Regions from separate parts of the Mesorhizobium sp. M0518 genome, predicted to be linked through region 3. Evidence: riboswitches for the same ligand, from Rfam matches in the RefSeq annotation. Region 3 holds a riboswitch; each other region holds the start of a gene.
The links. Region 3 has a riboswitch for cobalamin ahead of bluB (5,6-dimethylbenzimidazole synthase). Riboswitches for the same ligand answer to the same signal wherever they lie in the genome.

Region 1: another riboswitch for cobalamin. It lies ahead of NKI66_RS22220 (ABC transporter ATP-binding protein); the one in region 3 lies ahead of bluB (5,6-dimethylbenzimidazole synthase).
Region 2: another riboswitch for cobalamin. It lies ahead of NKI66_RS23200 (aromatic ring-hydroxylating oxygenase subunit alpha); the one in region 3 lies ahead of bluB (5,6-dimethylbenzimidazole synthase).
Region 4: another riboswitch for cobalamin. It lies ahead of NKI66_RS06890 (DUF1636 family protein); the one in region 3 lies ahead of bluB (5,6-dimethylbenzimidazole synthase).

Annotation. Positions count from the first base shown of each region.
Region 1 covers NZ_JAMYQY010000016.1:43,255-50,551, reverse strand. Annotated here, with positions in the region: gene NKI66_RS22245 (manganese/iron ABC transporter ATP-binding protein) at 1-135, shown strand, start outside; gene NKI66_RS22240 (metal ABC transporter permease) at 132-992, shown strand; gene NKI66_RS22235 (metal ABC transporter permease) at 992-1,840, shown strand; gene NKI66_RS22230 (FecCD family ABC transporter permease) at 1,865-2,851, opposite strand; gene NKI66_RS22225 (ABC transporter substrate-binding protein) at 2,987-3,934, opposite strand; gene NKI66_RS22220 (ABC transporter ATP-binding protein) at 3,980-4,768, opposite strand; cobalamin riboswitch at 4,931-5,137, opposite strand; gene NKI66_RS22215 (GyrI-like domain-containing protein) at 5,431-6,264, shown strand; gene NKI66_RS22210 (DSD1 family PLP-dependent enzyme) at 6,269-7,297, opposite strand, start outside.
Region 2 covers NZ_JAMYQY010000017.1:76,926-84,222, forward strand. Annotated here, with positions in the region: gene NKI66_RS23195 (FAD-binding oxidoreductase) at 1-475, opposite strand, end outside; gene NKI66_RS23200 (aromatic ring-hydroxylating oxygenase subunit alpha) at 501-1,748, opposite strand; cobalamin riboswitch at 1,864-2,065, opposite strand; gene NKI66_RS23205 (DUF680 domain-containing protein) at 2,573-2,770, shown strand; gene NKI66_RS23210 (DUF680 domain-containing protein) at 2,842-3,042, shown strand; gene NKI66_RS23215 (DUF680 domain-containing protein) at 3,112-3,348, shown strand; partial or broken gene NKI66_RS23220 (ABC transporter ATP-binding protein) at 3,429-4,538, opposite strand; gene bglA (beta-galactosidase BglA) at 4,563-6,227, opposite strand; gene NKI66_RS23230 (carbohydrate ABC transporter permease) at 6,232-7,297, opposite strand, start outside.
Region 3 covers NZ_JAMYQY010000003.1:351,256-358,552, forward strand. Annotated here, with positions in the region: gene NKI66_RS06600 (hypothetical protein) at 1-762, shown strand, start outside; partial or broken gene bluB (5,6-dimethylbenzimidazole synthase) at 885-1,598, opposite strand; cobalamin riboswitch at 1,614-1,793, opposite strand; gene NKI66_RS06610 (histone deacetylase family protein) at 1,915-2,841, shown strand; gene NKI66_RS06615 (exodeoxyribonuclease VII small subunit) at 2,845-3,096, shown strand; gene NKI66_RS06620 (DUF2277 domain-containing protein) at 3,208-3,474, shown strand; gene NKI66_RS06625 (pirin family protein) at 3,514-4,434, shown strand; gene dxs (1-deoxy-D-xylulose-5-phosphate synthase) at 4,564-6,477, shown strand; gene NKI66_RS06635 (hypothetical protein) at 6,626-6,919, shown strand; gene NKI66_RS06640 (GNAT family N-acetyltransferase) at 7,009-7,297, opposite strand, start outside.
Region 4 covers NZ_JAMYQY010000004.1:24,318-31,614, reverse strand. Annotated here, with positions in the region: gene NKI66_RS06895 (winged helix-turn-helix domain-containing protein) at 246-1,445, shown strand; cobalamin riboswitch at 1,475-1,678, shown strand; gene NKI66_RS06890 (DUF1636 family protein) at 1,717-2,145, shown strand; gene cobW (cobalamin biosynthesis protein CobW) at 2,148-3,185, shown strand; gene NKI66_RS06880 (cobaltochelatase subunit CobN) at 3,204-6,926, shown strand; gene cobG (precorrin-3B synthase) at 6,923-7,297, shown strand, end outside.

The sequences.
Region 1 (7,297 bases), on a different contig from region 3:
GGCGCCGATCTTCATGACGACCCCGACGCTCGCCACCTGACCGTGCTGACCGATGACGAGCGTCCTCTGGTGCTTTACGGCGAGCGGGATCAAGAGAAGATGATGAAGCCCGACAGCGGATCGCCAGCCCCGTGATCGACATCCTGCTGGAACCCTTCACCTACAACTACATGGCCAAGGCCATCTGGGTCAGCGCCCTGGTCGGCATGGTCTGCGCGTTCCTGTCCTGCTATCTCATACTAAAGGGCTGGGCCCTGATGGGCGACGCGCTTGCCCACTCGGTGGTGCCGGGCGTTGCGGCCGCCTACATGCTGGCCCTTCCCTATGCCGCCGGCGCATTCGCCTCCGGCCTCATCGCCGCACTCGGCATCACCTTGGTGCGGCGCGTGACGCAACTTCGCGAGGACGCCGTGATCGGCCTTGTCTTTACAACGCTGTTCGCTGGCGGGCTGCTGATTGCGTCGATCAGTCCGACCTCCGTAAACATCCAGTCCATCGTACTCGGCAACATCCTCGCAATCTCCGACGAGGATGTAACCCAGGTCATCCTCATCGCAGCGGTTTCGCTGGTTGTATTGGGGCTTCGATGGAAGGATATGATGCTGGTGTTCTTCGATGAGAACCATGCGCGCGGCGTCGGCCTGAATCCGTGGCGGTTGCGGGTCCTGTTCTTCGTGCTGCTCAGCGCCTGCATCGTCGCCGCGCTCCAGACCGTCGGCGCGATCCTCGTGATCGCGATGGTGGTAACGCCTGGCGCCACCGCCTATCTGCTTACCGATCGGTTCGGCGTCATGATCCTGCTCGCGATGGCGATCGGCGCGGCGACGAGCGCGGTTGGCGCCTATCTCAGCTTCTTTCTCGATGGCGCGACTGGCGGACTGATCGTGGTGCTGCAGACCGTGGTCTTTCTGATTGCCTTCGTCTTCGCACCCAAACATGGGCGGCTCGCCGCACGCCGGGCGGCACGTGCCGCATCGCAGGTCGCGTCATGATGACGATCTGGTCCTGGATCGCCGAACCGCTCAGCCACGAATTCATGCGTCGCGGTCTCGCCGTCGCCGTTCTGGTCGGCGCCATTTGCGCGGTGTTGTCCTGCTATCTCGTCCTGAAGGGCTGGTCGCTGATGGGCGACGCCGTTTCGCATGCCGTGCTTCCGGGTATCGTGCTCGCCTATATCGCCGGGATCCCGCTTGCCTTCGGCGCCTTCGTGGCAGGACTTGGCTGCGCGCTGGCGACGGGCTACCTCAAGCAGCACAGCCGGATCAAGGAGGACGCAGTCATGGGCATCGTCTTCTCAGGCATGTTCGCGTTTGGCCTGGTGCTGTTCGTCAAAGTCGAGACCGACCAGCATCTCAATCATATCCTGTTCGGCAACATGCTCGGCGTCCAGTGGCGCGACGTGATCGAGGCGGCGGTCATCGTCGTGCCGGCGATCCTCATCGTTCTGGCAAAACGCAAGGATCTGCTGCTTTATTGTTTCGATCCGGCCCATGCGCGCGCGATCGGCCTGCCCGTCAACCTGCTGCATTTCGGGCTGCTGACGCTGCTCGCGTTGACCATCGTGGCCTCGCTGAAGGCTGTCGGGATCATCCTTGTCATCGCCATGCTGATCGCGCCGGGAGCGATCGGCTTTCTTTTGACGAAGAGCTTTGAGCGCATGCTCGCCATTGCCGCCGCGGCCGCCATCGGGTCGAGCGTCGTGGGAACGATCCTCAGCTATCACATCGACGCAGCCACCGGCCCGACGATCGTCGTCGTTCAGGCCGGCGTTTTTTTGCTTGCCCTGTTCCAGTCGAAGCGCCCAAAGCAACGGGTGCAACTGGGCATTTCGGGAGAGTAATCGCGGCCCTGACCCAGGCCGCACTCAAAGCCGGTTGCGGATCAGCATGGTGACGACGAAGAACGCGCCGACCGAGCTGGTGATGATGCCGATCGGCAGTTCCTGCGGCGGCAGCAGCGTTCGGGCCAGAAGATCGCTGGCCAGCAACAGCACGGCGCCGAAGACGGCGCAGCTGGCAACCAGGCGCAGGTGCAAGGGGCCCGCCAGCGGCCGCGACAGATGCGGGATCATCAGCCCGACGAAGCCGATGACGCCGGCGACCGAGACCAGGATCGCCGTCGAGAAGGCGGCGACGAGAAAGGTCATCCTTCGCATCCGCGCCACCGGCACGCCCAGGCTTTCGGCGGCGTTTTCGCCGGCCAGGAAAGCATCGAGCCGGCGGTGGTTCCACAGCGCGTAAGCCAGAATGGTGCCTGCTCCCAGCGCGCCCAGCCAGATATTATCCCAGCGCGCCAGGCCAAGGCCGCCCATGGTCCAGAACAGCACGGAGTGGGCGGCGCGCTGATCGCCGGCAAAGACAAGATAGTTGGTCAAGGCGGTGAACATGAAGGACACGGCAAGGCCGGCAAGGATCAGCCGCTCCGGGCCTTGCCCCCTCACCCGCGCAACCAGCAGCAGCACGACGCCGGCAGCCAATATGCCGCCGGTGAAGGCCGCGACCGGCAATGTCCAGATGCCGAAACTGTCGCCGAAGACGGTGATGACGGAAACCGCACCCGCGGCGGCGCCCGACGACAGGCCGAACAGGAACGGGTCGGCAAGGTCGTTGCGGGTCACCGTCTGCAGCAGCGCACCGACGACGCCGAGACCGACGCCGACGCAGATGGCCAGGATCGTGCGCGGCAGCCGCAGGTCGACGACGATCTTGCCGACCGGTCCTGCCACGTCGTGCCCGCTGAAGCCGACTGCACGGCCAAGTGCTGCAACAACGTCGGTCAGCGGGATCAGCGTCGAGCCATAGGCGATCGACAGCAAAGCGAGAGCGGCGATCGCCGCCGCTCCCACCATCATGGCCAGTGCAAATGCCGGATGACGCAAGCCTGGAAATGCGTCGTGTCTGTCAGGACGCGTGCGACGTACTTCCAGGATCTCTTGTTCATGCATGTCGTTGCCCCAAAACCGCTGCGCACTTTTGGGCGACAGGCATCAAAACGCTTCCGGATGCATGGCCTTGGCGATCTTGTCGATGGCTTCGATGTTGGCCGGTCCCGGCGTCAGTTCGGCATAGCGCAGGGCGACGAAGCGCTCGTTCTTGACCGCGTCGGTCTCCTTCATGGCCGGATGCGCCTTCAGGAAATCGAGCAGTTTCCTGTAGCCACCGCCATCCTGGTAATCGAGCAGGATGAGGAATTGCGGATTGCGCGACGCCACCGTTTCCCAGTCCGTATTGCCCCAACTGGTGTCCATGTCGGCCATAATGTTGTCGCCGCCGGCGGCTGATATCATGGCGCTGGGGATGGCGAATTTGCCTGCGGTGAACGGCTTGTCCTCGCCGGAATCATAGAGGAAGACCCGCGTTCCCTTGGCGTCGCCGACCTTGGCGGTGATGTCGGCGAGCCGCGTCTTCCAGCCGGAGACAAGCTTCTCAGCTTCGGCCTCCTTGCCGAAGATCTTGCCCAGCTTTTCGACGTCGCCATAGAGCAGGTCCATCGAGGCGGCGGGGCGGCTCTTGTCGAGATGGACGCAGCTTTCCGTCAGCACCAGCGTCTTGATGCCGTGCGGAGCAAGCGTGTCGGGCGTCACTTCACCACCCGGCTTCATGCCATAATACCAGCCGGCGAAGAAAAAATCGGGCTCGACCGCGACGAGGTTTTCGAGCGTCGGATATTTCGGCGCCAGTTCCGGGATCGAACCCTGCTCGGCCTTGAACTCAGGACCCACCTTGTACCATCCGGTGATGCCGGTCAGGCCGACGATCGACGGCTGCAGTTTCAGCGCGAAAGCCATCTCGGCCATGTTGAGATCCTGGATGACGGCGCGCTTCGGCGGCGCATCGAAGGTCAGCGGCTTGCCGCAGCTGTCGACAGTTACCGGGAAGGCCAGGGCTGTCGAGGCCAGCAGCGAGAAGGCAAGCGAAAAAGCAAGGCGTTTCAAGGGTTTGCTCCTGTGGACGGGATGATCGATATGGGACGGCTTCAATCAGGATGGCGGCGCGGCACGGTTCGGAACATCGAACACCGTCAGTTCGCGGTCTTCGGTCGGATGGCGCAGACGCAGCACATCGATGCCGAAAATTTCGCGAATCAGCTTTTGGGTCAGCGCTTCGCGCGGTGCGGCGAGCGCTTGCAGACGGGCATGGTTCATCACCGCCACCCTGGTGGCGAACGGTGCCACCAGCGCCAGATCGTGCAGCACCGCGATCACCGTCATCTCGAAGCCTGCCACGAGGTCGAGCAGTTCGCCGCGGGCGCGCGGGTCGAGATGGTTGGTCGGCTCGTCGAGGAACAGGATCTTTGGCTGCTGGGCGATGGCGCGGGCCAGTTGGGCGCGCTGGCGCTCGCCGCCCGACAGCGAGCCGATGGTGCGGCCAAGCAGCGGCAGCAGGCCGGTCCGGCGCAGCGCATCGACGACAATGTCACGCTCCTCGCTCCTGCGCCGTAGCCGAGCGTGCGGGACCCGGCCCAGCTCGACATAGTCGATCACCGCCAGCCGCGGATCGGGCTGGTCGGTCTGGCCGACCACGGCGATATGCAGTGCCCGCTCGGCGGCGGAAATCCTGTCCAGCCGGCGCCCGCCGAGGTTCACCTCGCCGGAACTTGGCCGCAGCATGCCCGACAGCATGCGCAGCAGCGTCGTCTTGCCGGCGCCGTTGGGACCGATGATGGCTAGGCGATCGCCAGCGGCCACCGAGAAGCTGACCGCCTGGACCAGATCCCGCCCGTTCGCCATGGCGCAGAGGTCACGGGCTTCGAGAAGCGCTACGGGCATCGGCTGCCCGCCAGATTGCCGGGATGGCAAAGCGTGCACACGATGATGCGATGATCGATAGAGCCGTCCAACTTTCCGTCACTTTCCAAAACTGGCGACGGAAGGAAGCTGGCGAAGCGGCCGACAAGACCGGGATTCGCGTTTCCTCCCGGCACACCCCGTCCGGTCAACTCAGTGATGGCAGGTCTCCTGGCTCGCGGGTCGTTGCGCCATCCTGCCTTCCCAGCCTTGCCGGCCAGTGGCATTCACGGATTTTGCTCGCCGCTTACAGTTGCGGGGGCAGCCACGGCCTCGACCCCTGGGGATCTCACCGTGTTCCCTTTTCACCCCTCGCCTTTCGACTCGGGGACCATCACCGCTTCAGCGTAGATTTCCCCCAATCGCTTCGCAATGGATTTCTCGGACGGAGTGGTGGGCCGGCTAGGGGAAACATGCATTTCTCGCTCTCGATATGTAATAACATTACGCATTTAGAGGATGCCGCCTGGCGCTGTCAAGCGAAGCCTGCCGAATTTGGCTCGTCGGCGGCAAGGGGCGCTCCAACGCTGCGCCATATCGGTGCGACTGTGACGGGATCGGTGCGATTGCGCGGGATGCGCAATTTCGATCAAACTGGCCGCGCCAGGAAACGGCAGGATGATCTGGCCAATGCGAGGAGCAAAATGAACCCGACCGAGAAAGCGCTGTGGTTCGTCGAAAGTCATCTGCCGGAGGCTGTTACACTCGACGATGTCGCGCAAAGCAGCGGGGTGTCGCGTTTTCATGTGACGCGGGCTTTCGGGGCCGCCACCGGCCGGTCGGTGATGGGCTACATGCGCTCACGCCGGCTGACCGAGGCGGCGCGCAAGCTGGCCGGCGGGGCGCCCGACATCCTCAGCGTCGCGCTCGACGCCCGCTACAACTCGCATGAGGCGTTCACCCGGGCCTTCCGCGATCAGTTCGGCACCACGCCGGAACTGGTGCGCGCGCAAGGCACACTCGACAAGCTCGACCTCGTGGAGCCGATCCTGATGGACCAGTCCTTCCTCACCAATCTCGAACCACCGCGTTTCGAGACCAGCCGGCCGTTCCTGATCGCCGGCCTCGGCGAACGCTACAGCTGCGAAACCAGCGCCGCCATCCCGATGCAATGGCAGCGCTTCGGCCCCTATATCGGCAACATTCCGGGCGAGGCCGGCGACGTCGCCTATGGCGTCTGCGTCAACGGCGACGATGCCGGCAATTTCGACTACATCGCCGGCGTCGAAGTGTCTGATTTTTCCGACCTGCCCAAGGACTTCTACCGGGTGCGGGTGCCGGCGCAGAAATATGCGGTCTTTGCCCACCGCGAACACATCTCGACCATTCGCCGCACGGTCAACACGATCTGGAACAAATGGCTGCCGGCTTCCGGCCACGAGATATCGGATGCGCCGGAATTCGAACGCTACGGCCCTGAGTTCGACCCACGCAGCGGCAATGGCGGGCTGGAGATCTGGATACCGGTGAAGGCGTAGTCGGTCAGGCCATCGGCAGCGCCGGCCAGCGATCGACTATCCCGCCGCCGGAAAACACAGCGATCGACCCGAACTGCTGCAGCACGGCTTCGCTCTGCGTCGGCCTTAGAAACGCGTAGTCGCCGGGTTTTGCGGTCGCGTCGGCGGGCAAGCCCATGAATTGCTGGTTGGAGGACAGGCCGAGCAGCCCATTCGCCTTCATGCCTTCGGGGAAGACGGGCTCGGCCATCCACTTGCCGCCATAGAGATAGCAGCCCTTGCGCGGGAAGCGGCCGGGCGCCTGCAGCAGGCGGGTGACGGCCGGCGGGCCAGGCAGCATCGGCTCGACCATTTTCAAGATCGGCGTGGCGATGAAGGCCGCCGGCTGGAAGCCGTCGAGGCCTGGCGTATCGAAATCACTGGGCAGCACGAAGGCCGAGCCCATCGAGACCTCGTTGGCCATGCCGCCATGATGAAGCAGCGCGGTCTTGCTGCCGCCGATGTTCAGGATACGGCGCTGGTCGGCGCCGAGACAGGCGACGAACGCCGAGGCCTGCGCCGACGCCTTGGCCAATGCCTTTGCCGGTCCGCCGAAAAGGCCGGGAATGAGCGGCGCATGCGCCTCGTAGGCCATGACGCCTTCGCAATGCAGCCGGGCCGGCAACGCGCTCAACGCCTTCGACAAGGCCTCAGGATTGGCGAACCCGCCGCGATGCAGCCCGACATCGATCTCGAAAGCGATGTGCAGGCCGATGCCGAGTTCGCCAGCGAGGGCGCCATATTCCGCCAGTCTCTCCTCGCTGTCGATCAGCCAGCAGACACGCGACCAGTCGACCGCGCCCCTCGAAAGCACAGCCCTTGCCGCATCGACAGGCATCGGCTTGCCATACAGCAGATCGGCATCCGGAAACGCCTTCAGCACCGCCTCGCTGATCGGCGGATGGAAGGTCATGACATGATTGGTGCCGAGCGCCTTGCCGATATGCGCAAGCAGCGGCAGGCAGGCGAGCGATTTGTCGACCAACCGCACAGCAAGGCCGGGGTCGAGCCTGTC
Region 2 (7,297 bases), on a different contig from region 3:
CGAAGCCGACATCGGTCCATGGCGCGCAGTCGTTCAGCCAGCGCAGCATCGACATCATCGGCGTCACGCCGGAGCCGGCCGAAATGAACAGATATTTGGCCGCCGGGTGGCTGTGCAGCGAGAAGTCGCCGGTCGGCCCATAGGCCTTGACGTGCGAACCGGGCGTCAGATGGTCGAACATCCAGCGCGTACCGGTGCTGCCCGCCTGCGCCTTGACCGTCACCGCGATCGAGAACGGCCGCGACGGCGAGGACGACAGCGTGTAGGTGCGCATCAGCGGCCCGTCCGATGTCGGCAATTCCAGCGTCACGAACTGGCCCGGTTTGTAGCGGAACCAGGTCTGGTTGTCGGAGCGGAAGGTGAAGGTCTTCACGTCAGGCGCTTCGTCACTGACGCCGATCACTTCCAGCACCTGCAGCCTGTCGTTCCAGGGCGTCATCTGGTCGAGATGGCGATAGAGGCCAAGGTCCGTCATCGCATTCATCCTCTTGTCCCCTGGGCTAGGCGACGCTGCGCAGGGCCGGCCGGTCGCCTTCTGCAAGGCGCGGTCCGATGAACGACGCGTACCACTCGACGAACTGGATCACGCCGCCCTCATGCAGCTCCGAATAGGGGCCTGGTTCGTAGGCCGGCGACAAGATGCCGAAGGCGTTTTCCTCGACGATGCGACGGTCCTGGTCGTTGGTCTCGGTCCAGACATGGGTGAGCTCAGCGAGATCGTAGTCGACGCCTTCGACCGCATCCTTGTGGACGAGCCATTTTGTCGTCACCGCGGTTTCCGTGGCACTGATCGGCAGCACGCGGAAGGTGACGGCATGGTCGCCGAGGATATGGTTCCAGGTTGTCGGATAATGATAAAGCAGCAAGGAGCCGATGCGGTCGGTTGAAACGCTGTCGGACAGGTTCTTCTGGACCGCCCGTTTTCCCGTCATGGTGTAGCTGACGGCATCGCGCAGCAGCGGCGCGCGGGTGGCGCGGTACTGCCCTGCCGGATCGATGCGGAATTTGCTCGGCAGGCCTGATGCCTCGCATTTGGCCCAGTGCGCGACCATTTCAGGGTCGCTGTCGGCGCCGTTGACGCCGGTCACGGTCGGAGCCTCGGGGAAGGTCTTGCACAGCTCAGGATGATTGGCGGCGCAGTGATAGCACTCGCGGTTGTTTTCCCAGACCAGCTTCCAGTTGCCCTTCTCGACGATCGTGCTCTCGAAGGCGATCTTTGCTTCACGCAACCGGTGCGGCAAAAGATAGGGTTCGATCATCGCCCGCATCGGCGCGAAATCCGCCGGCTCCTTGGCCAGACAGATGAAGATGTAGCCGCCGACGCTCTCGCAGGCGACCGGCTTCAGGCTGAAATCACTCTTGTCGAAACCGTCGGCCATCTGGCGGGCAAACAGCAGGCGGCCGTCCAGCTCATAGGTCCACTGGTGATAGGGGCAGACGAGCTTTGCCGCCGTGCCCTTCTCCGTGTTGCATACACGGCTGCCGCGATGGCGGCAGGAATTGTGGAAGGCGTTGATCTTGCCGTGCTGGTCGCGGACAAGGACCACCGGATAGTCGCCGATCTGCACGGTGATGTAGCTGCCCGGCTTCGGCAGTTCGCAATCATGGCCGATGAACAGCCAGTCGCGATACCAGATCAGCTCCATGTCGAGCTTGAAGTAGTCCGGATCGGTGTAGAAGGGCTGCTCCAGCGAAAAGCCTTGCCGGCGCCCCTTCAGGAGCCTCAGCATGTCGTTGCGGGTATCCATGTCCTGTCCTCGTTTCTAAGGACTGAACTGGTGGTGATGGAGGAAGGATTGAAACGCAGGCCGGCTAGGTGCCAGACATGCGCTATCCACCTCTTGACCGCCCACCGCGATCAGTCGAGTCTAACAATCTCGGGCTGGTTTCCGGGCTCTGGAGTTGTCCTTGCGGACCATCGCGACACCTTCCCAGGCAGTTGCCCAGTGGTCTCCCGTTGCGACTTGAACTCCACCACCGTTGCGGGGGCAGCGCCGGATTCTGACCGGCTTCCCAATTCTCCGCCTCGTCGTCACGAAGCGGCACCTGAGATGGTATGATCTAACCACGATCGGGGGCGCGCCGTCGGCATGAAAACGACATCGTATCCATGCGGCGCGACACGGCCTGCGAACGTTCCCGCAGACCGTCGCGGGCTGAAATCCACCTCCCGGATGACCATTTTGCCGGCTGCGATATCCCCGAATCGGACCCCTTGGCGGGGTCAAAAAAGGTTAACGGTTTCGAAAAGTGACTATTAGCTCGATCTAAAATCGAACCGAACGGTTCGTTTCTGTTGACGGTGCGTGCAGGACGGTGTGAACGCTGGGCCTCTGAAACAGTCAGTGATCCATCCAGCGGTTACACTTAACATGCTGATTTAAAGAAGAAAAATATACCCGTAGATTCCCTTGGCACAATTTCAAGGTGTGGATTCATGGTCCACACGGAACAACTTCGTGATTGGAAAAGGCGGGGTTGCCCTCCCACATCGGGGCTGTCCGAACGACGCGATTTCATTTCCAAGACACGCCGCTAGACGGACGGAAAAAGACGATACTGGAGTACAAAAATGAAAAAGATCATTCTCACTGCCGCAGCCCTTCTGGCCATTTCCGGCAGCGCCTTCGCTGGTAGCGACCACTACGGTTCGAACGCCGCGGCAGCCACTGCTGTCGACAGCTCGTACACCGCTTCGACCAAGAAGTCGGAACCGGCTGCTCAGGCGCCTGCCCAGGGTGCTGACCGCAACCTCTTCGGCAACAACTAACAGCCGATTCCCAGTCGACGGCGGGCTCGCCCGCCGCCCTGGCGAAATTCAGACATTCAGGAGTATTTAAGATGAACAAGATCCTCATTGCTGCCGCCGCCGTTCTGGCCATCTCCGGCAGCGCTTTCGCCGGCAGCGACAACTACGGTTCGAACGGCTCTAACCAGCCTGCCGCCGCAGTGGACCAGTCGTACACGGCTTCCACCAAGACCTCGGAACCGGCTGCCCAGACGCCCGCTCAGGGCAGCGACCGTAACCTCTTCGGTCGCTAACAGCCAATTTCGCAAGCGACGGCAGCTGTGTCTGCCGTCCTGGCGAAATCCAGAATTCAGGAGATTAAAATGAACAAGATCCTTATTGCTGCCGCCGCCGTTCTGGCCATCACCGGCAGCGCGTTCGCCGGCAGCGACAACTTTGGCTCCAATGGCGCCAATCAGCCTGCGGTTACTTCGGTTGACAGCGCGCATACGAGCTCGGTCCGCAACAGCGGTGGCCTCGTCGAGAAGCTGCTCAATTCGTCGGGCGACGTGGAGAAGTCCGCCCCTCAGGGCAGCGACCGGAATCTCTTCGGCCGTTAACAGCCGAAGCTGATCTTCTACAAAAGAGGGGCGGGGCGAGCCCCCCGCGCGTTTTTGGGGCCACCCCCGGGCCTGGCGAAGGCCGCCGTGGGGTAATCCGGATGAAGGGCCAACCCACCGCCCGGAGCGGGGCAGATATTCAGGTGCTCGCCATTGGCGCTCAGCCGCAACGTCGAACCACGCTTGACCTCGACATTGCCGGGCAGCTTGGTCACCAGCGGCAGGTCGGCGCGACCGATGTCGACATAGACCAGCTGAACCTCGCCGAGCTGCTCGAGATAGTCGACCGTCCCCTCGAACAGATAGTCCGCGCCGCTGGCGATGATCAGGTCCTCCGGCCGCACGCCAAAGCTCACCGCAGCACCCTTCGCCGAAGCAGGCGTTGCGATCGGCACGGTTGCCTTGCGTCCGCCGACATGGCTGACGACGGTCGGATTGCCGGTCTTTTCGATGGTCGCGGGCAGGATGTTCATGGCCGGCGAGCCAATGAACTGGGCAACGAACAGATTGCCGGGCTTCTTGTAGAGATCCATCGGCGTGCCGACCTGCTCGATATGGCCGTCCTTGAGCACCACGATGCGGTCGGCAAGCGTCATCGCCTCGACCTGATCGTGGGTGACGTAGATCATGGTCGTGTTGGGCATCGATTCCTTGAGCTTGGCAATTTCGATGCGGGTGGCGACGCGCAGCGCGGCGTCGAGGTTCGAAAGCGGCTCGTCGAACAGGAACACCTTCGGATTGCGCACGATGGCGCGGCCGATGGCGACGCGCTGGCGCTGGCCGCCTGACATCGCCTTGGGCAGGCGGTCGAGATATTTGGTCAATTGCAGGATCTCGGCGGCCTGACGCACACGGCGGTCGATCTCGGCCTTGTTCTCTTTGCCGATCTTCATCGAGAACGCCATGTTGTCGTAGACGGTCATGTGCGGGTAGAGCGCGTAGGACTGGAACACCATGGCGATGCCGCGCTTCGACGGCGGCACGTCGTTCACCACTTCGCCGGCTATTCTAAGCTCGCCGGAGGTGATTTCCTCGAGCCCGGCGATCGATCTCAGCAATGTCGACTTGCCGCAGCCCGACGGGCCGACGAAGACGATGAACTCGCCCGACTTAATATTGAGGTCGATGCCGTGGAGAATGTTCAGATTGCCGTAGGACTTCTTCACTTGTCTTAGCGTGACATCGGCCATTGGTTTCCTCCAGTGATTGGAAATTCAGTCGAGACGCCCGAACCAGGCGCCGTAGCCGCCAAGCTCGATGGAACCGCTGTTCGCCTGCCCCGAAAATCCGTGCCCGGGCAGAGGTTGCAGCGATCGGCCGCCAAGGTCAACCTTGGCCGGCCGGGCTCCCAGATTGAAGATGCAGACGATCTGCTCATTGCCCGCGCGGCGTATGAAGGCGACGGTGTCGCCCTCACTTTCGATGAAATTGATGTCGCCCTTGGCGAGCGCCGGATGGGCACGCCGGAAGGTGAGAAAGCGCCGGTAGTGCTCAAGCAGCGAAGCCTCGTCGCCCTGTTGGACATTGACCGCTTGCGCTAGATGCTTGGCCGGCACCGGCAGCCAGGGCTTTGCTGGGGAGAAGCCGCCATTCTTGGCGCCGCCATCCCACACCATCGGTGTGCGGCAGCCGTCGCGGCCCTTGAATTCCGGCCAGAAGCGGATGCCGTAGGGATCCTGCAAATCCTCGAACCGCAGCTCTGCTTCACCGAGCCCAAGCTCCTCGCCCTGATAGATGCAGACCGAACCGCGCAGGGACATCAGCAGCGCCGAGATGACCTTGAGGTAGGCGGTCGGGTCGGCCTCATTGGCCGCCCAGCGCGAGGCCGGGCGCATCACGTCATGGTTGGAAAAGGCCCAGCACGACCAGCCGTCGCTGGCGACCTTGCCGAAGGATTCCAGCACCGAGCGAACCTTGCCCGCGCTGATCTTTTCCGGCGCCAGGAAATCGAAGGAGTAGCACATGTGCACGCGCTTGCCGCCGGCGGTGTAGGCGGCAACCACTTCAAGCCCGCGCTGCGAATCGCCGACCTCGCCGACCGCTGCGGTTGCCGGATATTCATCAAGCAGGGCACGGAACCGTTCGAGGAAGCCGAGGTTCTCGGGCCGGCTCTTGTCGTAGAGATGGTCCTGGTAGTTGTAGGGGTTGACCGCCGGCGCGGTCTGGTCGTTGCGCTCTTCCGGCGGCAGCGGCGGATTGTTTTCCAGGCCCTGGCTGTGGAAGTAGAAATTGATGGTGTCGAGCCGGAAACCATCGACGCCGCGCTCCAGCCAGAAGCGGGTGACGTCGAGCAATGCGTCCTGGACTTCGTGGTTGTGGAAGTTGAGGTCGGGCTGTTCGGCCAGGAAATTGTGCATGTAATATTGCTGGCGGCTGGTGTCCCATTGCCAGGCCGAGCCGCCGAAGATCGACAGCCAGTTGTTGGGCGGCGTGCCGTCCGGCCTGGCGTCTGCCCAGACGTACCAGTCGGCTTTCGGGTTGCTGCGGCTCGACCGGCTTTCCTTGAACCATGGGTGGTTGTCGGCGGTGTGCGACAGCACCTCGTCGATCATCACCTTCAAGCCCAGCCTGTGCGCCTCGCCGGTCAGCGCGTCGAAATCGGCCAGCGTGCCGAACATCGGATCGACATCGCAGTAATCCGATACGTCATAGCCGAAATCCTTCATAGGCGACTTGAAGAACGGCGAAATCCAGATGGCATCCGCGCCGAGTGCGGCGATGTAGGGGAGGCGGCCTATGATGCCCTTGAGATCACCGATGCCGTCGCCATTCGAGTCCTGATAGCTGCGCGGATAGATCTGGTAGATCACCGCGCCCCGCCACCAGTCGCGATCAATGGCGAGGTCAGGCTTCGAGCTGGCCTTCAAAGCGGATTGCATCGTCTCAGCCTCCTTTCACCGAGCCGGCAAGCAGCCCGCGGACAAAATAGCGCTGCAGCGAGAAGAACACGATCAGCGGCACGATTATGGTCACGAAAGCCGATGTCGTCAGAATCTCCCAGTCGCCGCCGCGCGAGCCCAACAGCGCGTTGAGCTTAGCGGTCAGCACGATCTGGTCTGCCTCTGTACCGAGGAAAACCATCGCCACCAGCAGATCGTTCCATACCCACAGGAACTGGAAGATGGCAAACGAAGCCAGCACCGGGAACGACAGCGGCAAGACGATCTTGACGAAGATCTCGAAATCGCTGGCGCCGTCGATGCGCGCCGATTCCATGATTTCGCGCGGCAGGCCGGCAATGTAGCTGCGCAGCAGGTAGATGGCGAAGGGCAGGCCGAAGCCGGTATGCGCCAGCCAGATGCCGAGATAGGTCTTCGACGGCATGCCGAAGAACGAGCCGACGCCGTTGTAAAGTTTCAAAAGCGGGATTAGCGACATCTGCAATGGCACCACCAGCAGGCCGATGATGACCGCGATCAGCAGCGCCCGGCCGGGAAACCGCATCCAGGCCAGCGCATAGGCGGCAAAGGCGGCGATCAGGATCGGGATGATTGTCGCTGGGATAGTGACGGTCAGAGAATTCATGAATGACCGTCCGATGCCTTCGGAGAACAGCACGGTTCTGTAGTTGTCGGTGGTGAATTTCGGCGGCGCCGACGAAGCATAATAGACACGCTGGCCGCGATCGCCTTCGAACGCTTTCGGGGACTGCATGACGAAGCTGCCGTCGGCATTGAGTTGCAAGGTCACGCCGTCACCGAGATCGGCTGTGGTGCCGGCGGGATATTGCGTCGGTGCCGCCGATTTGACGCCGAAGGCGCTGATGTCGCGCTTGGCGCCGTCGCCGAAGATATTGCCCTCGAGGAGGAACTTGCCGTCTTTCTCGACCTGCGCCGAGGCGGGCGGCAGCCGGCCGGCTTCCGTCTGCGTGGAACTGGCGAACGAGTTCCACCAGCCCGAGGCGATGATCTGGTTCTTGTCGCGCAGCGACGAGACCAGGATGCCGAGC
Region 3 (7,297 bases):
ATCGCGGTCTACTGGATCCGCGAATACATCCTCTACATCGTCAAGGCCGGCCACATCGCCGTCATGGTTCATCTGATCGACGGCCGCGACATTCCCGGCGGTCAGGACCAGATCGCCTACGCCAGGGATATCGTGACCCAGCGTTTTGCCGAGGCCAACACCCTTTTCGTCGTCGACCAACTCGTCAAGGGTGCCATCCGCGCCATCACCGGCCTGCTCGGCGGTATCGCCGCCTTCCTGCCGATACCGGGCCTGAGCGGCCTGGTCTCCTTCATCAACACCGTGATCCGCCTGTCGCTGACCTATGTGGACGAGATCATCCTCGGCTACAACATCCGCATCAATTCAGCCTCGCCGTTCGAGACTGCGCGCCAAGGCGTCGTGCTGTATGCCCAGAACGGCAAGGTCATGGTCAAGAACGCCGTCTGGCTGGCGGTCATCATGTGGGGCGTGTCATTCATCATCTTTCTGATGATGCTGGCGCCTGCTGGCGCAATTCTGTTCCTGATGCCTGGTCAGCTCGCCGGCTGGGCTTTTGTGCTCGCCATCGTCTTCGCCTGGGCATTCAAGGCGGCGTTCATTGAACCCTTCGCCATCGCCTGCTTGATGCAGGTCTATTTCAAGACCATTGCGGGCCAGGTGCCGGATCCCGCCTGGGACGCCCGGCTGGCCGAGGCGTCGTCGAAGTTCAGAGAGCTCAAGGACAAGGCGCTGGCCTCCTTCGGCGGTTCGCGCTGGGGTACGGCCGGCGCCACACCCTGATCCGCTGGGCGGGTGATGTCTGGTGAGGCAGGAACGGTGTTGAGGCGCGCCACGGTGGATTTGAGCTGTGTCTCGCCTTGCCCGGAAAAGGTCTCGCTCATGATCAGCTCCGGCAGCGGCAGCCGCCGTCCCCAGCCATGCGTTTCAAGGTCCGGTTTGGGAGCGAACTCGGAAACACGGCCGACGCAGAGATAGGCGATCGGCGTTACGTGGTCCGGAATGGCCAACAGCCGCTTCAGCGCCTCAGCATCGATGATGCTCACCCAGCCGACGCCAACGCCCTCGGCACGCGCGGCCAGCCAGAAATTCTGCACCGCGCAGACCGTGCTGTAGAGATCCATCTCCGGATTGTGCCAGCGTCCCAGCGGCGAACCCTTCGAGCGCTGCCGGTCGCAGGTGATACAGATGTTGAGCGCGCTCTCGCAGATGCCTTCCAGCTTGAGCTTGCGATACAGCGCCTGTTTTTCCGCCTCGATCGCCGGCAGTTCCTGCTCGCGCGCGGCCAGGAACAGGTCGCGCACCTCCGCCCGTCGTTTGACGTCGCGAATGACAATGAAATTCCATGGCTGCATGAAGCCGACCGACGGCGCGTGATGGGCGGCAAGCAGCAGCCGCGCCAGCACGTCGTCATCGATCGCGGTGGGCAGGAAATGGCTGCGCACGTCGCGCCGCGTGAACATGGCGCGATAGACCGCATCGCGCGCATTCTGGTCAAATCCATCGTCAATGGCAGCGGTCACATGTTCCGGCATCGCTTGTCCCCTTGCGATTGCAGATTCAAAACTGACAGAGCGTACTTTGTGCGTCCAAGTAGACGCACGTCGCTCTGATGCCATCCGCCTGACCACGCGGATGACAATGCCTGCCAGGCCGGTCTTCTGGCTCGGGATCAACCCGCGTCCGGTGCCTTCCCGTCATCGACAGTGGCATTTACCGGCGCGGTCCCCCTCACAGCGTTGGGCACGCCACGGAATTCAACCGTGTTCCCGATTCTCCCGCTTGCGGCGGGCACCAGGCAGTACCAGGGACCTTACGCCGAAGCGCCCGCGGGGCCAATGCCTGCGGCGACGCGAATGGACGCAGTCGCGATTTTCCCCAGTCATCGGCCGCCCGTGCATGGCCTTTGTCGATCCGGGTCACTAGATTAGGACGATGACCACCCGTCTCTACACCCATCCGATCTTCCTCGAGCATCTCACCCCGCCCGGACATCCCGAGCGGCCCGACCGCTTACGCGCCATCGAGCGCGTGCTCGACGACGAAGCCTTTGCCGGGCTCGATCGTATCCAGGCGCCGGAAGGCGACGAGGCCACCATCCTCTACGCGCATCCCGCCGATTTCGTCGCCCGCGTGCGCGCCGCCATCCCCGACGAGGGGATTGCCCGCATCGATGCCGACACCACTGCCAGCCCGAAGAGCTGGCAAGCGGCGATCACCGCGATCGGCGCCGCCAACGCCGCCGTCGATGATGTCTTTTCGGGCCGCGCCGACAACGTCTTCGTCGCCGCCCGGCCGCCCGGCCATCATGCCGAAAAGACCACGGCGATGGGCTTTTGCCTGTTCAACACGGCGGCGATCGCGGCGCGTTATGCGCAGAAGAAACACGGTGTCGAGCGCGTTGCCGTCGTCGACTGGGACGTGCATCACGGCAATGGCACGCAGGATATTTTCTGGGACGATCCGTCGGTGCTCTATTGCTCGACACACCAGATGCCGCTTTATCCCGGCACCGGAGCGAAGACCGAAACGGGCGCCGGCAACATCGTCAACGCACCGCTGGCGCCGCAGACCGGCAGCGAAGTGTTTCGCGATGCCTTCCTGTCGCGCGTCCTGCCCGCGCTCGACAATTTCGCGCCCGACCTGATTATCATTTCGGCGGGGTTCGACGCGCACCACCGCGATCCGCTGGCCGAGATCAATCTGACCGAGGATGATTTCGACTGGGCGACCGGCCAGCTGATGCAGCGCGCGGCACGCCACAGCGGCAACCGGCTCGTCAGCCTGCTCGAGGGCGGCTACGATCTGCAGGGATTGGCATTTTCGGTCGCCGCCCATGTCGGGCGACTGATGAAAGGATGAATGATGGCCGATGAGACCAACCAAGACGTCAAGGCGATGAGCTTCGAGCAGGCACTCGATGCGCTGGAGAAGATCGTCGATGATCTGGAGCGTGGCGACGTACCACTCGACCAGTCGATCAGGATCTATGAGCGCGGCGAGGCGCTGAAGGCGCATTGCGACCGGCTGCTGAAGGCCGCCGAGGACAAGGTCGAGAAGATCAGGCTGTCGCGCGACGGCAAGCCGGTTGGAACGGAGCCACTCGACGCGGATTGAGGCTCGGTCCGAACGATGGCCTCGCCTCACCGGTTTTTGGACATGATCATGATCGAGGATATAACTCGTTCCGATTGAAACAGCTCAAGGACAAGAGGAGATACGGAAGCGATGTGCAGAAACGTCAAGACCCTGTTCAATTTTGATCCGCCGGCAACCCATGACGAGGTGCGCGACGCGGCTCTTCAGTTCGTCCGCAAGCTGAGCGGAACCACGCGACCCTCGAAGCAGAACCAGCACGCCTTCGACCATGCCGTCGAAGCCATCGCCGCCTCGGCGCACGAGCTGCTCGAATCGCTCGAAACCCACCAGCATCCGCGCAATCGCGAAGAGGTGGCGGCCAAGCTGCGGGCAAAGGCGGCGATCCGCTTTGCCTGATGCGGCCAGGCGGCCTTCGACCACCGACAAGGAGAGTCCATGAGCTTCTTCCCCGGGAAAGACCCTGAGGCAGGCGATGCCTTCGCCAGCGATCAGATCGAATTGATGGTCATCCCGAACGCCAAGGACATCGGTGGTTTTCAGGTGCGCCGTGCCCTGCCGACGGCAAAAAGGCGGCTGGTGGGGCCGTTCATCTTCTTCGACCGCATGGGTCCCGCGGTCCTGCGCGCCGGTCAGGCACTGGATGTCCGTCCGCATCCGCATATCGGCCTGTCGACGGTCACCTATCTGTTCGACGGCAAGATCCGGCACCGCGATTCACTCGGCACCGAAATGGTCATTCAGCCCGGCGACGTGAATTTGATGACCGCCGGCCGCGGCATCGTCCATTCGGAGCGTACGCCGGAGGAACTGCGTGGCGCGCCGATGTCGGTATCCGGCCTGCAGACATGGTTGGCTCTGCCGGACGACAAGGAAGAGGTGGCACCGGTTTTCGAGAATACCGCAGCGCTTCGGCTTCCCGAGATCGAAGCCGAAGGCGTCAACGGGCGCCTCATCATCGGCGATTTCCAAGGATTGCGGTCGCCGGTCAGGGCCGACACGGAGACGCTCTACGCCGACCTGCGCCTGGCGCCCGGCGCCAGCGTGAAAATCCCTGCCGATGCGGAAGAACGCGCCATTTACACGCTGGAGGGCGAAGTCTCGATTTCGGGCGATGTGTTCCCAGCCGAACGGCTGCTAGTGTTCCGTCCCGGTGACGAGATCGTCGTGTCGTCGCAGACCGGGGCGCATTTCATGCTGTTCGGCGGCGCCTCTCTTGGTTCGAAGCGTTACATCTGGTGGAATTTCGTCTCGTCGTCCAAGGAGCGCATCGAACAGGCGAAAGAGGAATGGAAGACGGGCCGCTTCGACATCGTTCCCGGAGACGAGGAAGAGTTCATCCCACTGCCGGAAAGCTGATGCCTGTCACCCAAAAGTGGCAGAACGAAATGCATAGACAAAAGATTAGGGCCTGATCCGCGTCACTGACACGCATTTACTTTCGCCGGCCGGCGGCCTATTCGCCCATCAACCGAAAGCCCGAGCACCGTGAACGCAACGCCGCATACGCCGCTTCTCGACAAGGTCCGCATCCCGGCGGACCTGCGCACGCTTGCCGAAAGTGAACTGCCGCAATTGGCGTCCGAGCTTCGCGCCGAGCTGGTCGACGCCGTGTCCCGCACGGGTGGTCATCTGGGCGCCGGGCTTGGCGTGGTCGAGCTGACAGTGGCGCTGCACTATGTCTTCAACACCCCCGATGACAGGCTGATCTGGGATGTCGGCCACCAGGCCTATCCGCACAAGATCCTGACCGGCCGCCGCGACCGTATCCGCACGCTGCGCCAGGAAGGCGGTCTGTCCGGCTTCACCCGCCGCGCCGAGAGCGAGTACGATCCCTTTGGCGCCGCCCACTCCTCGACGTCGATATCGGCCGGCCTCGGCATGGCCGCCGCCCGCGATCTCTCCGGCGGCCGCAACAACGTCATTGCCGTCATCGGCGACGGCGCCATGTCTGCCGGCATGGCCTATGAGGCGATGAACAATGCCGGCGCGCTCGATGCACGGCTGATCGTCATTCTCAACGACAACGACATGTCGATCGCGCCGCCGACCGGCGCGATGAGCGCCTATCTGGCGCGGCTGGCCTCCGGCAAGGCCTATATCGGCCTGCCCGATTTCGGCAAGAAACTGACGTCCTATCTCGGCAAGCGCGCGGATCGTGCGATCACAAGGGCAGTCGAGCATGCACGCGGCTACGTCACCGGCGGCACGCTGTTCGAGGAACTCGGCTTCTATCACATCGGCCCGATCGACGGCCACAATCTGGAGCATCTGATCCCGGTCCTGAAAAACGTCCGCGACAATGGCGAAGGCCCGGTGCTCATCCATGTCGTCACCCAGAAGGGCAAGGGCTATGCGCCGGCCGAAGCCGCTGCCGACAAATATCACGGCGTCAACAAGTTCGACGTCATCACCGGCGCGCAGGCCAAGGCGCCAGCCAACGCACCGGCCTACACCAAGGTGTTCGCCGAAAGCCTGGTCCAGGAGGGCCGCGAGGACGACCGTATCGTCGCCGTCACCGCAGCCATGCCGAGCGGTACCGGCCTCGATTTGTTCGGTGAAGCGTTCCCGTCGCGCACCTTCGATGTCGGCATCGCCGAACAGCACGCGGTGACCTTCGCCGCCGGCCTTGCCACCGAAGGCTACAAGCCGTTCGCGGCCATCTATTCCACCTTCCTGCAGCGCGCCTACGACCAGGTCGTCCACGACGTCGCCATCCAGAAATTGCCGGTGCGCTTTCCCATTGACCGGGCCGGCTTCGTCGGCGCCGATGGCGCCACCCATTGCGGCGCCTTCGACACCACCTTCCTGGCGACACTGCCGGGTTTCGTCGTCATGGCCGCCGCCGACGAGGCGGAGCTGCGCCACATGGTGCGCACCGCGGCAAGCTATGATGACGGCCCGATCGCCTTCCGCTATCCGCGCGGCAACGGCGTCGGCGTCGACATGCCGGAGCGCGGCTCGGTTCTCGAAATCGGCAAGGGCCGCGTCGTCAAGGAGGGCACCAAGGTTGCATTGCTGTCCTTCGGCACGCGGCTGCAGGATTGCCTGATCGCCGCGGAGGAGCTAGGGGCTGCCGGGCTGTCCACGACGGTCGCCGACGCCCGTTTCGCCAAGCCGCTCGACGAGGATCTGATCCGGCGGCTGGCCCGCTCGCATGAGGTGCTGGTGACGGTGGAGGAGGGCGCAGTCGGCGGCTTCGCCAGCCACGTGCTGCAGTTCCTCGCCCATGAAGGCCTACTGGAAAGCGGCCTGAAGGTGCGCCCGCTGGTACTGCCCGACGCGTTCACCGACCACGCCAAGCCGGAAAAGATGTATGCCGATGCCGGGCTCGATGCTGCCGGCATCGTGCGCACCGTGTTCGTGGCACTCGGGCACACAGTCCACGCCCAGCGCGCCTGAATCAAAGTCTCAATGACTTGAATCGGTTTGCCGGCCAACGATCTTAACGCGTTGTTTACGCTGACGTTTGGCGCTTTGCTTACCGTGTCTGTTGGCCGTTTTTCAATGGCGCCCTGCTAGATCGTGATCAGGCAGGGAGACAACAACAATGAAAACGCTTCTGTGCGGTGCAGCGCTTTGCGCCGTCATCGTCGCGCCGGCCACAGCCGAAACGCGCTATGATCGCAGCCTCGAAAAGGCGGCGATGGGCATCATCGCTGGCAAGATGGGCGACATCCGCGGCGGCTTTTCATTCAAGCAGGTGCCGCAACTGGTGGTTCTGCCGGCCCCTGTTTCCGCGCCTGCGGTTGCCATCGAGCCTGCACGCGAGCAAGCTTCAGGAGGGCGTGAGGATGGGTTGTCTCCAGCCGTCGAGCGTCCGGTTCCGCGAAGCGTATTCTGAGCTGGAGAGCAGCAAGCCTTGATCGGGATTGCCCGATCGTTTCAATGTGCTTGCCGCTGTGCGGGTGATCTAAGAAGGCGCTGGCAATGCTACTCCGCCGCAACCAACTCCGCTTGCTGCGCCGGTTTCTCGGGGCGCCAGGATTGCGCCGCGTGGCGGGCGCGGTCTGCCAGGGCGGCTAGGCGTCCGCGCAGGTTTCGTCCACCCACCACCGACGACAAGGTCACCGAATGCGTCGCAAAGCGGCGCTTGAAATCCTCGCCGCCGCAGAGAAAATCGATCGTGGTCAAGCCCCGGTCAAACGACCACTGGATGTAATCCATCATCAAGACCATGCCTGGCGAGGCCCGTTCGAAGGCCGGATCATAGGTGGTGACG
Region 4 (7,297 bases), on a different contig from region 3:
TTAAGGGCCTATGCTGCAACGCGGCGAGGGTTAGCGCAGCACTTCCAGCGAAGCAAGTCAAACCTTGTTCAAAACACCGACCTGGACGGCATATCGCGGCAAACTGGTCCGATCCGCTCCTGTTTGATTTCCTGCGCCTATTACTCCACTTTTCTCTCCTGACATGGATGCCGCCAAAACCCTGCTAGCATGGGTTGGAATCAGCCTTTCGACCCTCGGTCAAAACACTTCAAAGTGATGCCTGCATGAAGGAAAAGATCTCGCTCCCCACGGCCCGTCGCATCGCGCTTGCCGCCCAGGGGTTCCTCGATCCCCGCCCGACCGGTACGCCCGACCGCCGGCATTTTGCCCGCACCCTCTCCCGCACCGGCCTGCTGCAGATCGATTCCGTCAGCGCCGTGGTGCGCGCTCATTATATGCCGCTCTATTCGCGCCTTGGCCCCTACCCGTTCTCGCTGCTCGACAACGCGGCCGTGACGCGCAAGCGCACTGTTTTCGAATACTGGGCGCACGAGGCCTCCTTCCTGCCGGTCGAGACATACCCGCTGATGCGCTGGCGCATGCAGCGCGCCGAGCGCGGCGAGGAAATGTATCTGGGGCTCGCCAAATGGGGCCGCGAGCACGCCGGCTACATCGAAGAGATCTACCGCCAGGTCGCCGAGCGCGGCCCGATCGCCGCTTCCGCGCTGGAGGGCCAGAAAGGCTCGGGCGGCTGGTGGGGCTGGAGCCATGCCAAGCACGCCTTCGAATGGCTGTTCTGGGCCGGCCGCATCACCACGGCGCACCGTCGCGGGTTCGAGCGTTTTTATGACCTGCCCGAGCGCGTGCTGCCGCAGGCGGTCCTCGACCTGCCGGTGCCCACGCCCGAGGACGCGCACCGCGAATTGCTGCGCATTTCCGCCCGCGCCCACGGCGTGGGCACTTCAGGCGATTTGCGCGATTATTTCCGCCTGTCGCCGGCCGATATGAAAGGCCGATTGGAGGAACTGGTTGAAACGGGCGAGTTGCTGCCGGTGCGTGTCGAAGGCTGGGACAAGCCCGCCTATCTTCACAAAGACGCCCGCCTGCCGCGCAAAGTCGAGGCCCGCGCCCTGCTGGCGCCGTTCGATCCGGTCGTCTTCGAGCGGTCGCGCACCGAGCGGCTGTTCGATTTCCACTACCGCATCGAGATCTACACGCCGGCCGACAAGCGGCAATATGGCTATTATGTCCTGCCGTTCCTGCTCGGCGACAGGATCGTGGCACGCGTCGACCTCAAGGCCGACCGTCCGGCCAGCATACTGCGCGTCCATGCGGCCTATGCGGAGCCCGGTGCACCGCCTGAAACCGCTGCAGAGCTGTTCGAGGAATTGAAGCAGATGCAGGGCTGGCTCGGACTCGAACGCATCGAAGTGACGCCTGCCGGGGATTTGGGTCCGGCGCTGGCCGACATCGCCATGTCGTAAGCTCGCGTTGACACCGCCGCCCGCAAAAGCCTAAATCCGGTTCAGATGGTCTCTTGCCCGCAACGGCAAGAGCTAAGAGGGAATGCGGTGCGGGGCAAAATCCCAAATCCGCGGCTGTCCCCGCAACTGTAAGCGAAGAGCCAAGGCCGAAAGCCACTGGGGAGTTCCCGGGAAGGCGGCTACCAAGGCGATGACCCGCGAGCCAGGAGACCTGCCGTCTGCGACTTTAGAATCCGATCGCCCGGCGGGTTTCCGGGCAAGGAGCCCGATCTTGGACCACGACAGCAGTTTTTCGGCTGGCACAGCGGATATCTCGTCCGGCCATGATGATGCCTTGGCCGGCGTCACCATCATCGTCTGCGCCTCCTGCCGCGATGAGACCGGCGCCGACGCTCATCCCCGCGCCGGCGAATTGCTGGCCGACGACACGCGCCGCGCCGCATCTGGCGACGACATCCGCATCCGCAGCGTCGAATGCCTCGGCAATTGCAAGCGGCGCCTCAGCGCCGCCATCCTGCGCGACGGCTGCTGGAGCTATGTCTTCGGCGACCTGACCACGACCGGCGGCGCCGACCTCGTGACAGGCGCCAAGCTCTTCGCCACCTCGAAGGACGGCCTGATTCCATGGCGCGGCCGCCCCGATAGCCTGAAGCGTGGCCTCGTTGCCCGCATCCCTCCCCTCGACCTGTTGAAGGACTGATCATGACTGCTTCCGTCTCGCGCGTTCCCTGCACCGTCGTCACCGGCTTCCTCGGCGCCGGCAAGACGACGCTGGTCCGCCATCTCCTGGAAAACGCCGGCGGCAAACGCATTGCCATCATCGTCAACGAATTCGGCGACATCGGCATCGACGGCGAGATTTTGAAGGGCTGCGGCATCGACACCTGCCCGGAGGAAAACATCGTCGAACTGGCCAATGGCTGCATCTGCTGCACCGTCGCCGACGATTTCGTGCCGGCGCTTGACAAGATCCTGTCGCTGACGCCGAGGGTCGACCATATCCTGATCGAAACCTCGGGCCTGGCGCTGCCCAAGCCGCTGGTCCAGGCCTTTCAATGGCCGAGCGTGAAAAGCCGCGTCACAGTCGACGGCGTCATCGCCGTGGTCGACGGGCCGGCACTGGCCGAAGGCCGCGTCGCCAACGACATGGATGCCTTGCAGGCGCAGCGCGCCGGGGACGAGACGCTCGACCATGACGATCCGGTGGAAGAAGTGTTCGAGGATCAGATCGCCTGCGCCGACCTGATCATCCTGTCGAAGAGCGACCTGATGGACGCCGCCGGCACCGCCCGCGCCAACGCCATCATCAACGAACATTCCGCCCGCGCGGTGAAGATCGTGCCGACGTCGCATGGCAAGGTCGATCCCTCCGTGCTGCTCGGTCTCGGTCTCGCCGTCGAGGACGACATCGAAAACCGCAAGTCCCACCATGACGGCGCATTCGACCATGAGCATGACGACTTCGACACCTTCATCGTCGACATTGCCTCGATCGCCAATCCGGACGAACTGGCGAAGCGCGTCGCCACCGTCGCAGAAGAAGAGAACGTGCTGCGCGTAAAAGGCTTTGTCGAAGTCGGCGGCAAGCCGATGCGCCTCTTGCTGCAGGCCGTCGGGCCGCGCGTCAATCATTACTATGACCGCGCCTGGACCGCGCAGGACGACCGCCGTTCGCGTCTCGTCGTCATCGGCCTGAAAGGGCTGAACCGCCCGGCGATCGAGCGTATACTCGCCGGCTGATTTCGGACACGGGTTGCGATGCACATCCTAACCACGACATCCGCCTCGCTCGACGACCTCGCCGAGCCGGTCGATCTGCGGCAGACGCCGGCGGATATCGTGGCGCTGTCCTTCACCGACAGCGACCTCGCCGGACTGGCGGCAGCCTGGAAGGCCGATGCCGGCCGCCTGCCCTCGATGCGGCTGGCTGCCCTGCGTGACCTGCGCCATCCGATGTCCGTCGACCTCTGGATCGACAGCGTCGCCCGCCACGCCAAGATCATCCTCGTGCGCATCCTCGGCGGCTACGACTGGTGGCGCTACGGCTGCGACCAACTCGCCTCGACCGCCCGCGAGCGCGGGATCAAACTGGCGCTGCTGCCCGGCGAATGCCGCGACGAGGATCTGCGCCTGATCGAAGCCTCGACGCTGCCGCGCGAGGAGTTGGACGGCCTGCTCGACTATTTCCGCGAGGGCGGCCCGGCGAATATGAGCGCGCTGGTGCGGAGGCTGGCGGGGCTGGCGGGACAGGATGCGGCTTTTGCAGAGCCGGTTCCAGTGCCGAAAGCCGGGTTTTATGAGCCAGGACTTGGGGTCGTTGGTGATCCTTCACACCCCCCTCTGTCCTGCCGGACATCTCCCCGGCAAGGGGGGAGATCGGACTTCATCAAAGCCGGCTCTTTTCCCGTTTCATTAGAAGCTGACGCGTCCGCAACCTCGACAATTGGCGAAATCTCCAATGACAGCGCAATCTCCCCCCTTGCGGGGGAGATGTCCGGCAGGACAGAGGGGGGTGTGAAGGAACTCGACGCTGACAACGTCAACGCTCCTATCATCCCCATCCTGTTCTATCGCTCGATGCTATTGGCCGCCGATGTCGCGCCCATCGATGCGCTTTTCCACGCGCTCCGCCAGCGCGGCATCAATCCGGTCCCCATCTTCGTCTCCAGCCTCAAGGACCCCTCATCCCTGGCGTTCGTGGAAACCGCACTCGCCGCGCTCAATCCCGCCGCCATCATCACCGCGACCGCTTTCGCGTCCGGCGCCGAACCCGGCAATGAGACCCTGTTCGACCGCGCCGGCGTGCCTGTCTTCCAGGTCATCGTCGCCACCACCCGCCGTGACGTCTGGGAAACCAACCAGCGCGGCCTGGCGCCAGCCGACCTTGCCATGCATGTCGTGCTGCCCGAGCTCGACGGCCGCATCCTGGCTGGCGCCATTTCCTTCAAGGGCGAGAGCGAGATCGATCCAGCACTTGGCCACCGCGCCTTCGCCAACCGGCCGGAACCGGATCGTGTGGCGCAAGTGGCTGACCGCGTCGCGGCCTTCATCCGGTTGCAGGAGACGCCCCGCGCCGAGCGCAAGCTAGCCATCCTGATCCCGGATTATCCGAGCGCGCCCGGCCGCACCGGCTATGCCGTCGGCCTCGACGTGCCGTCGAGTGTGCTGGCCATGCTGCATGACCTCAGGGAACAGGGTTATGGGGTTGAGGGGATTCCCGAGACGCCGCGTGGGTTGCTGGCGCGGCTGGGCCAGGGCGGGCATGGCTTGGCCTTGAGGGATTATGTGGAGTTCTCGAAGGCACTGCCGTCTGCAGCAATTGCTGCCGTAGATGCAGCTTGGAAGGCTGAATATGAGATAGGTTTGTGCGAGGCACCCCCCTCTGTCCTGCCGGACATCTCCCCCGCAAGGAGGGAGATCGGCAGTTCCGCCATCGGCGCTCATTCTGCGACGTTCGTAGCTGGCGAAAGCGGCAATGAGAGCTCAATCTCCCCCCTTGCGGGGGAGATGTCCGGCAGGACAGAGGGGGGTGCTCAAGCGCCAACCGCCGCCCACTTCCCCTTCCGCGCCGCCACCTTCGGCAACATCACCGTCGCGCTCGCCCCAGACCGCGGCCGCTCCGTCGACCGCCGCGCCGACTACCACGACCCGACGCTCCCGCCGCGCCATGCGCTGATCGCCTTCGGCCTGTGGCTGCGCAAATCGCTCGGCGTCCATGCGCTCGTCCATGTCGGCGCGCATGGCACGCTGGAGTGGCTGCCGGGCAAGACCGTTGCGCTTTCGGAGAACTGCTTTCCCGAGATCGTCACCGGCGCCATGCCCGTCATCTATCCCTTCATCGTCTCCAACCCCGGCGAAGCGGCGCAGGCCAAGCGGCGCATTGCCGCCGTCACCCTTGGCCACCTGCCGCCGCCACTGACCGATGCCGAGCTGGACGAGAACCAGCACAAGCTGGAACGGTTGGTCGACGAATACGCCCAGGCCGACGGGCTCGACCGCCGCCGCCGCGACCGCCTTGCCAAGCTGATCGTCGAGACGGCGCAGAAGACCGGCCTCGCTTCCGAAGCCGGCGTCGCCACGACCGACGCGCCCGACGAAGCGTTGCGCCGCATCGACGCCTGGCTCTGCGACCTCAAGGATTTTGCCATCAAGGACGGGCTGCATATCTATGGCCGCGCCCCTGAGGACGAGCCCGACGCCATGCGGCGCCAGAGTGCGGCAGCCGAGAAGGCGGCGCTGCTCGCCGCACTCGATGGCCGCCACGTCAAGGCCGGCCCGGCCGGCGCGCCCGCGCGGGGTCGCTCGGACGTTCTGCCCACCGGCCGCAATTTGTTCACCTCGGACCCGCGCACCATGCCGACGCCGACCGCTTATGATCTGGGCAAGGCAGCGGCGGAGGAAGTGGTGCGCGGCTACATGCAATCGCATGGCGACTGGCCGCGCTCGCTGGTCATCGATCTCTGGGGCTCGGCCTCACTGCGCACCGGCGGCGAGGAGATCGCGCAAGGATTGGCGCTGATGGGCTGCCGGCCGCAATGGGATTCGGCGACCGGCCGCATCACCGGCATCGAGGTATTGTCGCCGGCCACGCTCGGAAGGCCACGCGTCGATGTCACCTGGCGCATATCAGGCCTGTTCCGCGATATGTTCCCGACCCAGATCGCACTGATCGATGCCGCCGCCAACGCCGTTGCCGCTCGCGACGAAGAGGATTCGGAAAACCCGCTCGCAGCCAGGACCCGCGCTGACGGCAAGATCAGCCCTCGCATCTTCGGCACCTCGCCCGGCACGTACGGCGCCGGCGTCGAGGATATCTTGTCCTCCGGCAACTGGGCGGCGCGCGAAGAAATCGGCCGCGCCTATCTCGACGCCACCTCGCACGCCTATGGCGGCGCAGAAGGAGAAGGCATCTCGGTGCCCGGCGCCTTCGAAACCCGCATCGCCGAGGCCGATCTTCTCGTCCACACCGGCGACGACCCCGGCCGCGATATCCTCGAGGGCTCCGCCGACGTCGCCTTCATTGGCGGGTTTTCGGCGGCCTTGGCAACCCTGGGCAGGCATGCCGACGTCATCGTGCTCGACACCACCGATCCGCAAAGGCCGAAGCCCCGCTCGGTAGGCGAAGCGGTATCGCGGGTGGTGCGCGCCCGCGCCGTCAATCCACGCTTCATTGCAGGCCAGATGCGCCACGGCCCACGCGGCGCCTCCGAATTTGCCGAAACCGTCGACCGGCTGGTCGGCTTTGCCGAAACCACACACGCCATTTCGGGAACGCTGATCGAGGCGGTTCATGACGCCTATCTCGGCGATCCCATGGTTCGCGCCTTCATCCTGCGCGAGAACCCCGCCGCCGCGAAAGTCATCGCCGAACGCTTCCTGTCGGCGCGCCGGCGTGGCCTCTGGCATCCCCTGCGCAATTCCATCGACGACGATCTCGCCGCCCTGATTGCCGAAGCAGAAGCGCTTGGGGTGGCGGCATGAACGCCTTCTCGCGTCGCGGCGCCTGCCCGGCCTTGTCGGCCCCGATGCAAACCGGTGACGGGCTTTTGGTGCGGCTCAACCCGGTTGCTGGAGGATTGTCGCCGAAGCTTTTGATCGGGTTAGCCGAATCCGCCTTGCGGCATGGCAACGGCATCATGGAAGTCACCGCGCGCGGCAGTCTGCAGATACGCGGGCTGACCACGGACAGCGCGGCGCTGCTGGCGGCGGAGGTCGATGCGCTTGATATCGCGGTGCGCACCGGCGTGCCGGTCGAGACCGGGCCGCTGGCCGGCACCGACCCGCAAGAGATTGCCGATCCCCGGCCGCTGGCCGAGCGGATCAGGGCGGCAATTGACGAGGCTGGGCTGACG